3 regions of the Janthinobacterium sp. EB271-G4-7A genome follow, and region 2 is predicted to be linked to each of the others. Evidence: predicted binding sites of a transcription regulator. Region 2 holds the regulator's gene; each other region holds the start of a gene.
The links. The regulator FNR, encoded in region 2, switches genes on or off when oxygen is low (the NO sensors DNR and NnrR bind a similar motif). The targets are predictions, from matches to a motif close to TTGATNNNNATCAA.
Positions count from the first base shown of each region.

Region 1: a site for FNR is predicted at 1,325-1,338, ahead of IGS58_RS21150 (DUF3079 domain-containing protein). Genes of this name have one in related genera too.
Region 3: a site for FNR is predicted at 1,995-2,008, ahead of IGS58_RS13215 (serine protein kinase). Genes of this name have one in related genera too.

Region 1 is NZ_JACYMI010000003.1:158,192-161,468, reverse strand. It holds gene IGS58_RS21160 (MFS transporter) at 1-469, shown strand, start outside; gene IGS58_RS21155 (prolyl-tRNA synthetase associated domain-containing protein) at 480-974, opposite strand; gene IGS58_RS21150 (DUF3079 domain-containing protein) at 1,043-1,240, opposite strand; gene IGS58_RS21145 (hypothetical protein) at 1,378-1,902, opposite strand; gene IGS58_RS21140 (hypothetical protein) at 1,994-2,665, shown strand; gene IGS58_RS21135 (GNAT family N-acetyltransferase) at 2,798-3,205, opposite strand.
Region 2 is NZ_JACYMI010000004.1:360,405-363,681, forward strand. It holds gene IGS58_RS24540 (response regulator) at 1-1,165, opposite strand, end outside; gene fnr (fumarate/nitrate reduction transcriptional regulator Fnr) at 1,415-2,173, shown strand; gene IGS58_RS24550 (FixH family protein) at 2,177-2,701, opposite strand; gene ccoG (cytochrome c oxidase accessory protein CcoG) at 2,804-3,277, opposite strand, start outside.
Region 3 is NZ_JACYMI010000001.1:2,906,969-2,910,245, reverse strand. It holds gene IGS58_RS13215 (serine protein kinase) at 1-1,809, opposite strand, end outside; gene IGS58_RS13210 (S1 family peptidase) at 2,065-3,246, shown strand.

The sequences.
Region 1 (3,277 bases), on a different contig from region 2:
CGATCTGGTGCTGCTCGTCTTCGGCGCCGCCGCCATGGCTGGCATCTGGATCACGGGCAAGCTGGTCGAGCGCCACTTGCGCGCCACCGTGCTGGCCAGCCTGGCCGTGTTCGCCGCGACGGCCTTCGTGCTGGGCGTCGCATCGCACATTCCCGCTGTGATCTACCTGGGCATGGCCGTCTGGGGCTTGTCCTTTGGCGGCGCGGCAACACTGTTGCAGACGGCGCTGGCCGACACGGCAGGCAGTGGCGCCGACGTGGCCTTGTCGATGAACGTAGTGGCGTGGAATGGCGCGATTGCGGCCGCGGGCGTGGTCGGCGGCGCCCTTCTGGAAACGTGGGGCGCGGACGCCTTCCCGTGGGCAATGGTCAGCTTGCTGGTGCTGGCGCTCCTCGTCGCCTGGTCGGCCCGCGCGCACGGCTTCCGGCCGGGACGGCGCAGCGGCGGCGCGTCCGTGGCCGGGCATTGATACAACGCGTTTAATCAGCCGCCGGCACGCTCAGAATGCGGGGTACGTGTCCAGTATGGGCGAGGAAATCGACCAGGGTGGCATGCGACAGCGCCACCGTGGCCGTATTGCGCAAGGGATGGGCTTGCACAGAACCAGCTTCCCATACGGCCTGGTCCAGCACCAGTTCCACCGCCTGCGCGCTGTCGTGGATCAGCGCAAACAGGCTGACGGACCCCGGCGTGATGCCCAGATGCTGGAGCAAGCGTTCAGGCGAAGCCATGCTCAGCTTACTGGCCGGCAACAGCCGCCCCAGCGCCGCCAAGTCGATGCGCTTGTCGAAAGGCACGATGACGAGAAAATGCCGCCGACCCTTTTCATCGCGCACGAACAGGTTTTTTACCATCAGGCCAGGCATGGCTGGCACGTGGATCAGCGCCTCGTCGATGGTGTGGACGGCCGGGTGTTCGGCCAGGGTGTAATCGCCGGCGCTGCTTGCCAGCCAGCGGGACAGGGTTTCTTGCATGGAGACTCCTCAGCTCGGACGCAATGAGGAATTGTAGCGGGTCGCTGCACAGCTCGCTGTGCTTAGCCTTAAGGTTTTTTCTCCGCCTCTTCCTTATCGGCCGCCGCCAGCCCCCAGTCATTCCAGCCCTCGCCAAACAGCTCGATCGGATGCTGCGTGCGCTCGGAACCATTGCCGCAGCGCATGGCGTCCGGCGGACAATACTTGTCGCAGCCCCAGCAGATGCGTTCGGGGTTCTTGGGATTCAAGGGAAAAGGCTTGGCCATGGTGTGGGCGCCGGGGTCGGTTGGGTCTTGTTGATGACTCTAGACCTGGCGCGGTGGGCGGTCAAACCAATTTCAGCTAGAAACTTGTCCAATATCAAGCTTGTGCAGATCTTGGAGCATCTGCATGGCGCCGTCCCCTACTCTTTATCTTTTCTGACGGAGATGGCCACTTCCAGCACGATACGCGCCACATTGACACCGCCGTCGGCGGCTGGCTGTGCCTTGAGCTCATCCAGCGCGTAGACCATCGTCACCATGGCGCCAGGCACGAACAGCTTGATGTCCTGTTTGTCGTTCATGTAGATGCTCTCGTCCACTGTCGAGCCATCCGCCAGGCGCAAGGTAACGCTGTTGACCTGATCGCCACGGCGGCTGTCCTGGCCCGCGAAATACGTTTGATCGATGATGCCCGTCAAGATTTGTGTTTGGAGGCACTTGGCCTCGATGCTTTTCCACCAGGCTTCGGAAGCGAACAGGCCCTCGCTGCCTTTCAGGCCCATGTGGGGTCTGGAACTGTCGAGGGTGAGGGATTGGATTTTGGCGACGCGGCTGGGGTCTTTTGCCAGGGCTTCGGCAAGGGTATACACGCATTTCATTGAGCTGTATTTTTCCGAGGACGAGAATTGGCGTAGCTTATGGAAGGTTGAAAATATCGGCTGCATGAATGGCGCTCCGGGTATGCCAGCACTTTATAATAGTGCCAAGTATAACAAGCACTCATATCGACCAACTCCCTTCACTGATCAAATAACCATGTCTTCAAAAATATTGGCTGGCCTGCTCTTACGTTCGAAAACCTTTCGCGCACTGGCACTGCTTTCCTTCACCCTCGCCTGCGCCGCAGTATCGGCGGAAGGCTTTCAAAACATCACCGCCGGACAGACCCTGGGCAGTATCAAGGCACAATTTCCTGCTGCAACCATTGAATCCGTGGAAGCTGCATGGGTAACGGAGTCAGATGGTTTCTATCGGCTTTCAGGTCCGGGGTTTCCAGGCAAGCTATATCTGGTATTTTCCGACATGCGCCCTTTTCAACGAAAAATGCTTGAGAAGATAAGTGAGAAAATCGAAGCTTCCCCCGAAGGCACGATCACGAGAAAGGATGTATTCACTTTCGAGTACTGGACAAAACTGGCCAATGAAACCACCGATAACAGTTTAAAAATAAGCAACATGCGCTGGGTACCGGACGCATCCATCCCGCTGCAGCGCTATATTGCCAAGTATGGCAAACCCGACGCATCGGGTTTCAGCGACGCTGACATGAAGCCCTATGCCGAGTGGAAAAAACGCGGCATTTATCTCAATTTATCGGATGATCAAAAACAGGTTCAATCTGTTGAATTTTCTTTCACAAAAGAAGAAGAACGCGTCGAGTGCCGCAAGAAGTATCAAAAAGCCGATTGGGCCAAGGAGTGCGCTTAAGACAGCACGCGCGCGCCGGATGAAGCTAGTATACGCTTGGACGGAGCGTCGTTCGCCGTGAAAGCTGACTCATCATAAGCAAGCGGCGAGATTCAAGTCCCGTGGCGCAGCCATCGCATGGAAGCTTGCGTCTTAATGCTTGCGCCGAATGACGTAGGCATTGCCGGCAGGCTCAAAACCGAGCGTCGGATAGTAAGACATCGCATCCGGGGCGGAGAGCAGTATCAACGACACTTCCTCGCCGATGATGTCCTGGGTGCGCTTGACAAGTTCCTTGCCGATTCCCAAGCCCTGGTAATCCTTGTTGACGGCCAGATCCGACAGATAGCAGCAATACGCATAGTCGGTCAACGACCGGGCCAATCCTACCAGCTCCCCATCCACCCAAGCCGACAGCAAGAGGCAAGGCGCGGCGAACATGCGCGCGATTCTCGGGAGATTGTCGGTGGGGCGCTTGATTCCAGACTGATCGAAAACACGGACGATATCGACCGGATCAAGGGGAAAATTGTGACGATATTCTACGGTGATGTTTTTCATGTTTTCAAAGGTGGAGGTAAGCGCGCTTGGGCGTGCTATACCCATGATATGGCCGCAGCCTGTTTCGACAAG
Region 2 (3,277 bases):
TGGCCACGAAATCGCTCTTCGCGCGGTTGGCCGCCTCGGCCCGGTCGCGTTCCTGCTCCAGCTCCGCCGCGCGCGCTTCGAGTTCCTGCTGCAGGCGGTCGCGTTCGCTCATCAGGCCATTGAACGCTTCCGTCAGTTCGCCGATCTCGTCGCGCTGCTGTACCGGCACGGGGGTGAAACGGCTGCCGCTGGTGCGCAGGGCCAGCAGGGTATCGCGCAGGCGCACCAGCGGCGACAGCAGGCGCACGGTAACCCAGCCCAGAACGGCAGCGGCCAGCAGCGAAGCGAGGATGCTCCACAGCACCAGCCGGTACAGCACGCCATCGAACGGTTCGAAGGCATCCTCGACGGGCAGCGAGGCGGCCAGCAGCCAGTTCACGGATTTCAGGCGCTTGAAGCTGTTGACGGCCGTGATGCCGCGGCTGTTGGTGCTGACCATGCTGCCTTCGCCATCCTCCTTCAGCAGCTGGGTGGTCGTCAGGTTGGCGTTCGGCTTGCGCGGCTGCAGCAAACGGCTGGTATCGGGGTGCAGCACGTAGCGCGGCACGGCGCCGCGCGTGAGGATGAAGTAATAGCCGCTCTTGCCGATCTTTTCCGAGCGCAGGCGGCCCAGCAGATTGTCCTTGTACAGGCGCAGCACGCCGATCACCACGCCGGCCACCTGGCCATCGGCGGCCAGCACGGGCGCCACCATCTGCACGATGGGCATGCCGCTCGACTTGCCCAGCATCGGCTCGGTAATCATGGGCTGGCGCGTGCGCAGGACGGTCTGGAAATACTCGCGCTCGGCGACGTTGATGCCGGCGCGCCCCGTCACTTCCGGCATGTCGGCCACGATGGCGCCATGCGCGTCGAGCACCAGCACGTCGTCGAACAGCACCAGCATCGAGCGGCGCGCATAGTATTCGCGCAATTGGGCGGGCTGGGCGATCAATTCCGGCGGCTGCTGCCTGGCCGTCAGGGTGACAATCTGCAGCAGCATGCCCAGCTTGTCGTCGAGCTCGGCAGCGGTGCGGCTGATCAGCGATGACTGCTGGCTCAGCAGTACTCGGGTGAAGTCGTCGCGCATGTGCTGCACCTGGATCATGGTGACCAGCGCGATCATGGCGATCGAGGTCAGGCTGGTGGCCAGCGCGACTTTTGCTTTAATGCCGAGAGGCTTCATGATTTCCTTTTCAGTGCCGGGCGGCACAGGCGGCAGATAATGCTGTCAGGAATTTTCCTATCAATACCCCAGCTTGGCAAGCGCCGCCGCGCAAATTGCCCGCCCCGTATGGGCTTTTGACGATGTTGCCATATAATTAAAGGCTGGACGTCGTTTATTCGCCGAATTTACGGTGAAATTGGCATACGGCAACCCTGTATGCAGCTGTATGCAGTAAACTTGTTGTTGCATTTTCTAAAAGGTACCGACATGACTGAAGCGCTCCTCACTCCAACCTTGCCCACCGTGAACGTGGAGGCGTTGCGTGCACGATGCTCGACCTGCAGCATGCATCAATTGTGCCTGCCGATGGGCCTTGATGTGGGCGACATGGATCGGCTGGACCAGATCATCGGCCGCCGCCGCAAGATCGTGCGCGGGGCCTCGCTGTTCCGCATCGGCGACTCGTTCCAGAACCTGTACGCGATCCGCCTGGGGCACTTCAAGACCTACCAGATCAATCCGGGTGGCGAAGAGCAGGTGACGGGTTTCCAGATGGCCGGTGAACTGCTGGGCATGGATGCCATCAGCGCCGACCGCCACCACTGTAATGCCGTGGCGCTGGAAGACAGCGAAGTGTGTGAAATTCCGTTTTCCAGCCTGGAACAATTGCTGGGCAATATGCCGACCCTGCTGCGTCATTTCCACCGCATGATGAGCCAGGAAATCACGCGCGAGCAAAGCGTCATGCTATTGCTGGGCAATATGCAGGCGACCCAGCGTTTTGCCGCCTTCATCGTCAACCTGGCATCGCGCTATGAAGCACGCGGCTATTCGGGCAGCAATTTCCAGCTGCGCATGTCGCGCGAGGAAATCGGCAACTATCTGGGCCTGACCATCGAAAGCGTCAGCCGCTTATTGTCGAAATTCAAGAAGGAAGGCTGGCTGCGCGTCTCGAACCGCGAGATCGAAATCCTGCAGCCGGCCAAGTTGAAAGCGATTACGGCCGGCACGGACGTCTGCAAATAAGACTTACAGTTCTTCATCCGCGTGCAGCGCGATGCTGCGCTGCAGGGGCCAGGTCCAGATGCCGGACAGCCGCCACTCGCGTTTGTCGTTTTCCACCAGCACTTGCCAGCGGCTGCGCTCGAGCATCGGCAGTGCTACGGAAAAATTGCCGGCCGCATCGGGCTGCACCAGCAGCTTGATATCCTTTTCCGGCAGGGTCGCATGCGCCAGGTGCAGCTGCAGCGGCGCCTGATAGGCCTTGCCGAAGCTGTGCACGGAACCACTGAGGCGCGCTGCAGCCACGTCATATGACAGGCGCGTATCCATGGCCAGGTCGCTGGCGATCGTGTCGCGCTTCAAATCCTGGTTGATCGCCTTGCCCTGCTTGTAATAATCGCCCACCACCAGCGCATCGGGCTGCGTAAACGCGATATAGCCCATGAAGCTGCCGACGACCACGGACAGGCCGGGACCGATCATCAGCAGCCATGGCCAGCGATGCTTGTACCACGGTGCAACGGGGGGTTGCAGTTTCAGACTGTCGGACATGGTGTTTCTCCTGTTTAATCAGCCAGTCCCCGCATGGGGACCGGCCTTCCTGCAACTTCGTGGCGGCGGCGAGGGCACCCGGTCCCCGTCCGCCTTTCCTTGTTAACGTGGCACGATGAATACCGCGCTTTCACGCACATGCAGCGATGGATCGTCCAGCGATTGCAATTCGATCGCAATCTTGTTCGAGCCCTTCTCTCCCACGCCGTGCGGTACGCGCAGGCGGATCGGCCAGCCCAGCGTTTCCGTCGGCTGCAAGGTCACTTCTTCGCGCGTCAGCAAGGTCAGGCCCGGCAAGCCGGAAGCGCTGATTTTAAAATGCTGGCTTTGCTCGGACGTATTCATGATCTGCAGGCGGTAGACGTTTTCGATCATGCCGTCTTCGACTTCGCGCCCCATCGAACCGCGGTCGCGGATCACGTCCATTTTCAGGGGCGTGCGCAGGGCCAGCGACGTACACACGGCGATGATGATCAGGGCCAGGATGGAAGTGTAGATCAAGACGCGCGGGCGCATGGCGCGCTGACGTATCTGCTTCGAATTGAAGTTGTTTTCCATCGCATGGTCGGTGCTGTA
Region 3 (3,277 bases), on a different contig from region 2:
GTCGCGCCGCTGCTCAAACAGGTATTGCTGGATGGCGTCGTGCAGTTGCGCATGGCTGCCCAGGCCAAATGGCTCGCCCCGCTTGAAGGCGCTCATGGCCTTGCGCACCACTTCTTGTCGGAAAGACTGCTTGCCCGAGTCGCTGATGTGGATTTTTTCTTCCACGGCGCGCAGGAACCGTTCGTCGGGACGGCGCTCTTCGCTGGTGATGGGATCGCGGATCTGGCGGTTGTCGAGCATGGCTTCGACTTCATCGAGATATTTGTTCAGCAAGTCTTGCGCTTCCTGCTCGAACGACACGAACAGGGCCTTGTGCACGTCAGCCTTGACCCAGCGGTTATAGAAATCCTTGCGCGTGAGCACCAGGTAATCGACCCACTTGCGCTTGCGCCGTGGTTCGATGCGCGCATCGTTTTCGATGCCGTCCTTCAGGGCCAGCAGCACATCCATGGTGGACAGGCTGTTGCGCTGGGCGGAAATGATGGCGTGCGACAGGGCATTGATGACGAAACGGGGCGACACGCCCGACAGGCCTTCGTCGGGCGCCTTGTCGCGCTCGCGCATGCGGCGGATGTCGGCCGGCTGCAAGTCGTCCACGTCTTCGTCGGCGCAGATGCGCAGTTTCTTGACCAGCTCGGCCTCCTTGTCCTCGCCTTCGGGCAGACGGCTGAGGATGGCAAACACGGCCGCCGCATGCAGCACGTGCGGATCGAGGTGTACGTCGCGGAAGGCGGGCGCGGCCGCCAGGATCAACTTGCGGTAGATGCGTGCTTCCTCGCGGTAATTGAGCGTGTACGGCACTTGCACGATGACCATGCGGTCGAGCAGCGCCTCGTTTTCGCTTTCTTGCAGGAATTTGCGAAATTCGGCCAGATTCGTGTGCGCGAGGATGGTTTCGTCGAGATAGATCAGGGGAAAGCGCGACACCTTGACATTCTTTTCCTGCGTCAGGGTCAATAGTAAATAGAGGAATTCCCGCTTGACCTTGAGGATCTCGATCATTTCCAGCATGCCGCGGCTGGCCGCGTATACCGCGCCGGACCACGACCAGGCGCGCGGATCGCCTTCGTCGCCGTACTGTGCCACTTTCGACAGATCGACGGAACCGACCAGGTCGGCCAGGTCGGCCGTGGTGGGATCGTGCGGCGCATACGTGCCGATGCCGCAGCGGCCCGCCTCGGACAGGTGGATGCGCTCGACGGGCATGCGCAGGAAATCGCCTGCGTACTGTTCTTCCAGGCGGGCGCGGCAATGGGGGCACAGTTCGCCCTGCAGCTCGGCATCATAGCTGGCGCGAAAGTCGGCGCGCATGCTGTGCGGCACCAGATGCAGCGGCGATTCGTGCACGGGACAGCCGGCGATGCCGTACAGCGCGCCTTCGCTACTGTGGCTGTATTCTTCCAGCCCCCGCTTGAGCAGGATCACCATGGTCGATTTGCCGCCCGACGGCGGGCCCAGCAATAGCAACATGCGCCGGCCCACCTCGGAGCCGGCGGCGGCGGCTTTGAAGTAGGCGGCAACCCGGTCGATCGCCTCGTCAATGCCGAACAGCTCGTCGTCGAACAGGCGGCAGCGGAAGCGCCCGTTGTCATCGGTCTGGCCGTTCCAGCGCATCATGTCCCACAGGTACTGGTGCGCGCTGCGCGTCAGCAGGGCCGCGCGGCCGGGCAGGATCTGCTCGATGAAGTCGGCAAAACTGCCGCCCCATGGGCGGATGCGGTGTTTTGCCGCCCAGGCCGCCATGCCGTGCACAAAACCCGCATGCTGGCCTGCTTGCTCGCCCGCGGGCGCGTCGTCGTGGCGTGTCATACCAGGGCTCGTCATTGTTTCCCCATCCATACCGTTGCTGCCGTGGAGCAGGCCCGGTTCCAGCCTGTCAGCCAAGTATACGGCGCCACCTCTGGCCGCACGCCTGATCTCGCTCAACCTTGACGAGGGAACTATTTTTATCCTCGCTGCCCCCGTTGGGCAGGGCCGCCATGCGCCAGCGCAGTTCAATCCAGATCAATACCGGCCCGCGCGGTCCGTCCAGACTGATGGTTTGCGGCGACCCACGAGGAGAACATGATGATAGGCAACGAGAATGGTTTCAGCGCCCCGCCTGGCGCCAGCGGCAGGGGACAGAGCGCGGACGATGAAGAGGCCGTCGGCCAATTTTCCGTCCCTGGCGAAGACGATAATACGATCGAGAGCGCGTCCGTCTCGGACGTGCCCGACGCCTTGAGCGGCGTCAGCATGGAATTGCTGGAAATCAAGCGCAGTATCGAAGACGGCATGCGCCAAAGCATTTCCCAGGCGGGCGGCGTGCGCGCGGCCGACGCCTTCAGCGACGGCGGCAATATCCAGGGCGTGTCTATCGGCCTGGGCGAGGGCGCCAGCGACAGTTCGTCCGGCGAACCGGGCTTGCCGGCCCTGACCCTGTACGTGGCCGAGCCCACTTCCGTCGACCGTGCCAAGGCCGCCATCGTGGGAGCCATGGGCGTGCGCGCCGTGTCCAGCGACAGGGTGCCCGTCAACATCGTCGTCACGGGCGTGATCGATGCGCAACCGCACCGCTTCCGTTTGCGCCCGGCGCCGGGCGGTGTGTCGGTCGGGCATTTCCGCATCACGGCCGGCACCATCGGCTGCCTGGCCGTGGGGCGCAGCGCGCCGCGCAACAGTCGTTTGATGATTCTTAGCAATAATCATGTGCTGGCCAATTCCAATGGCGGCGTGTTCAACGACTGCATCGTGCAGCCGGGCCCCATCGATGGCGGCCGCTGCCCGCAAGACCAGGTGGCCGTGCTCGAGCGCTTCGTGCCCATCAATTTCAGCGGCGGCGTCAATTTCGTCGATTGCGCCACCGGCTGGGCCTGGCCAGACCGCGTGCGACCCGAACTGGTCTACCTGAGCGGCGGCGTGCCGGCGTACTTCCGCATCAGCAATGCGCTGGTGGCGCCCGCGCTGGGCATGATGGTTGGCAAGTCCGGTCGCACGACGCAGCTGACGCAGGGCCGCATCACGGGCCTGGGCGCCACCATCAACGTCAATTACGGCGGCGGCAGGATCGCGTTGTTCCAGGACCAGATCGCCATCACGGGCGTCAGCGGGGCGTTCAGCGCGGGCGGCGATTCCGGCTCGTCCATCTGGACGTGGAACCAGCAGCGCAATCCCGTCGGCCTGCTGTTTGCCGGTGGCGGCAATATCACGTTTGCCAACCAGATGCGGAGGGTGGTGGTGGCGCTCGACATCAATTTGTACACCTGAGCCCGCTGCAAGGGCATGGCGCGGCGGCGTT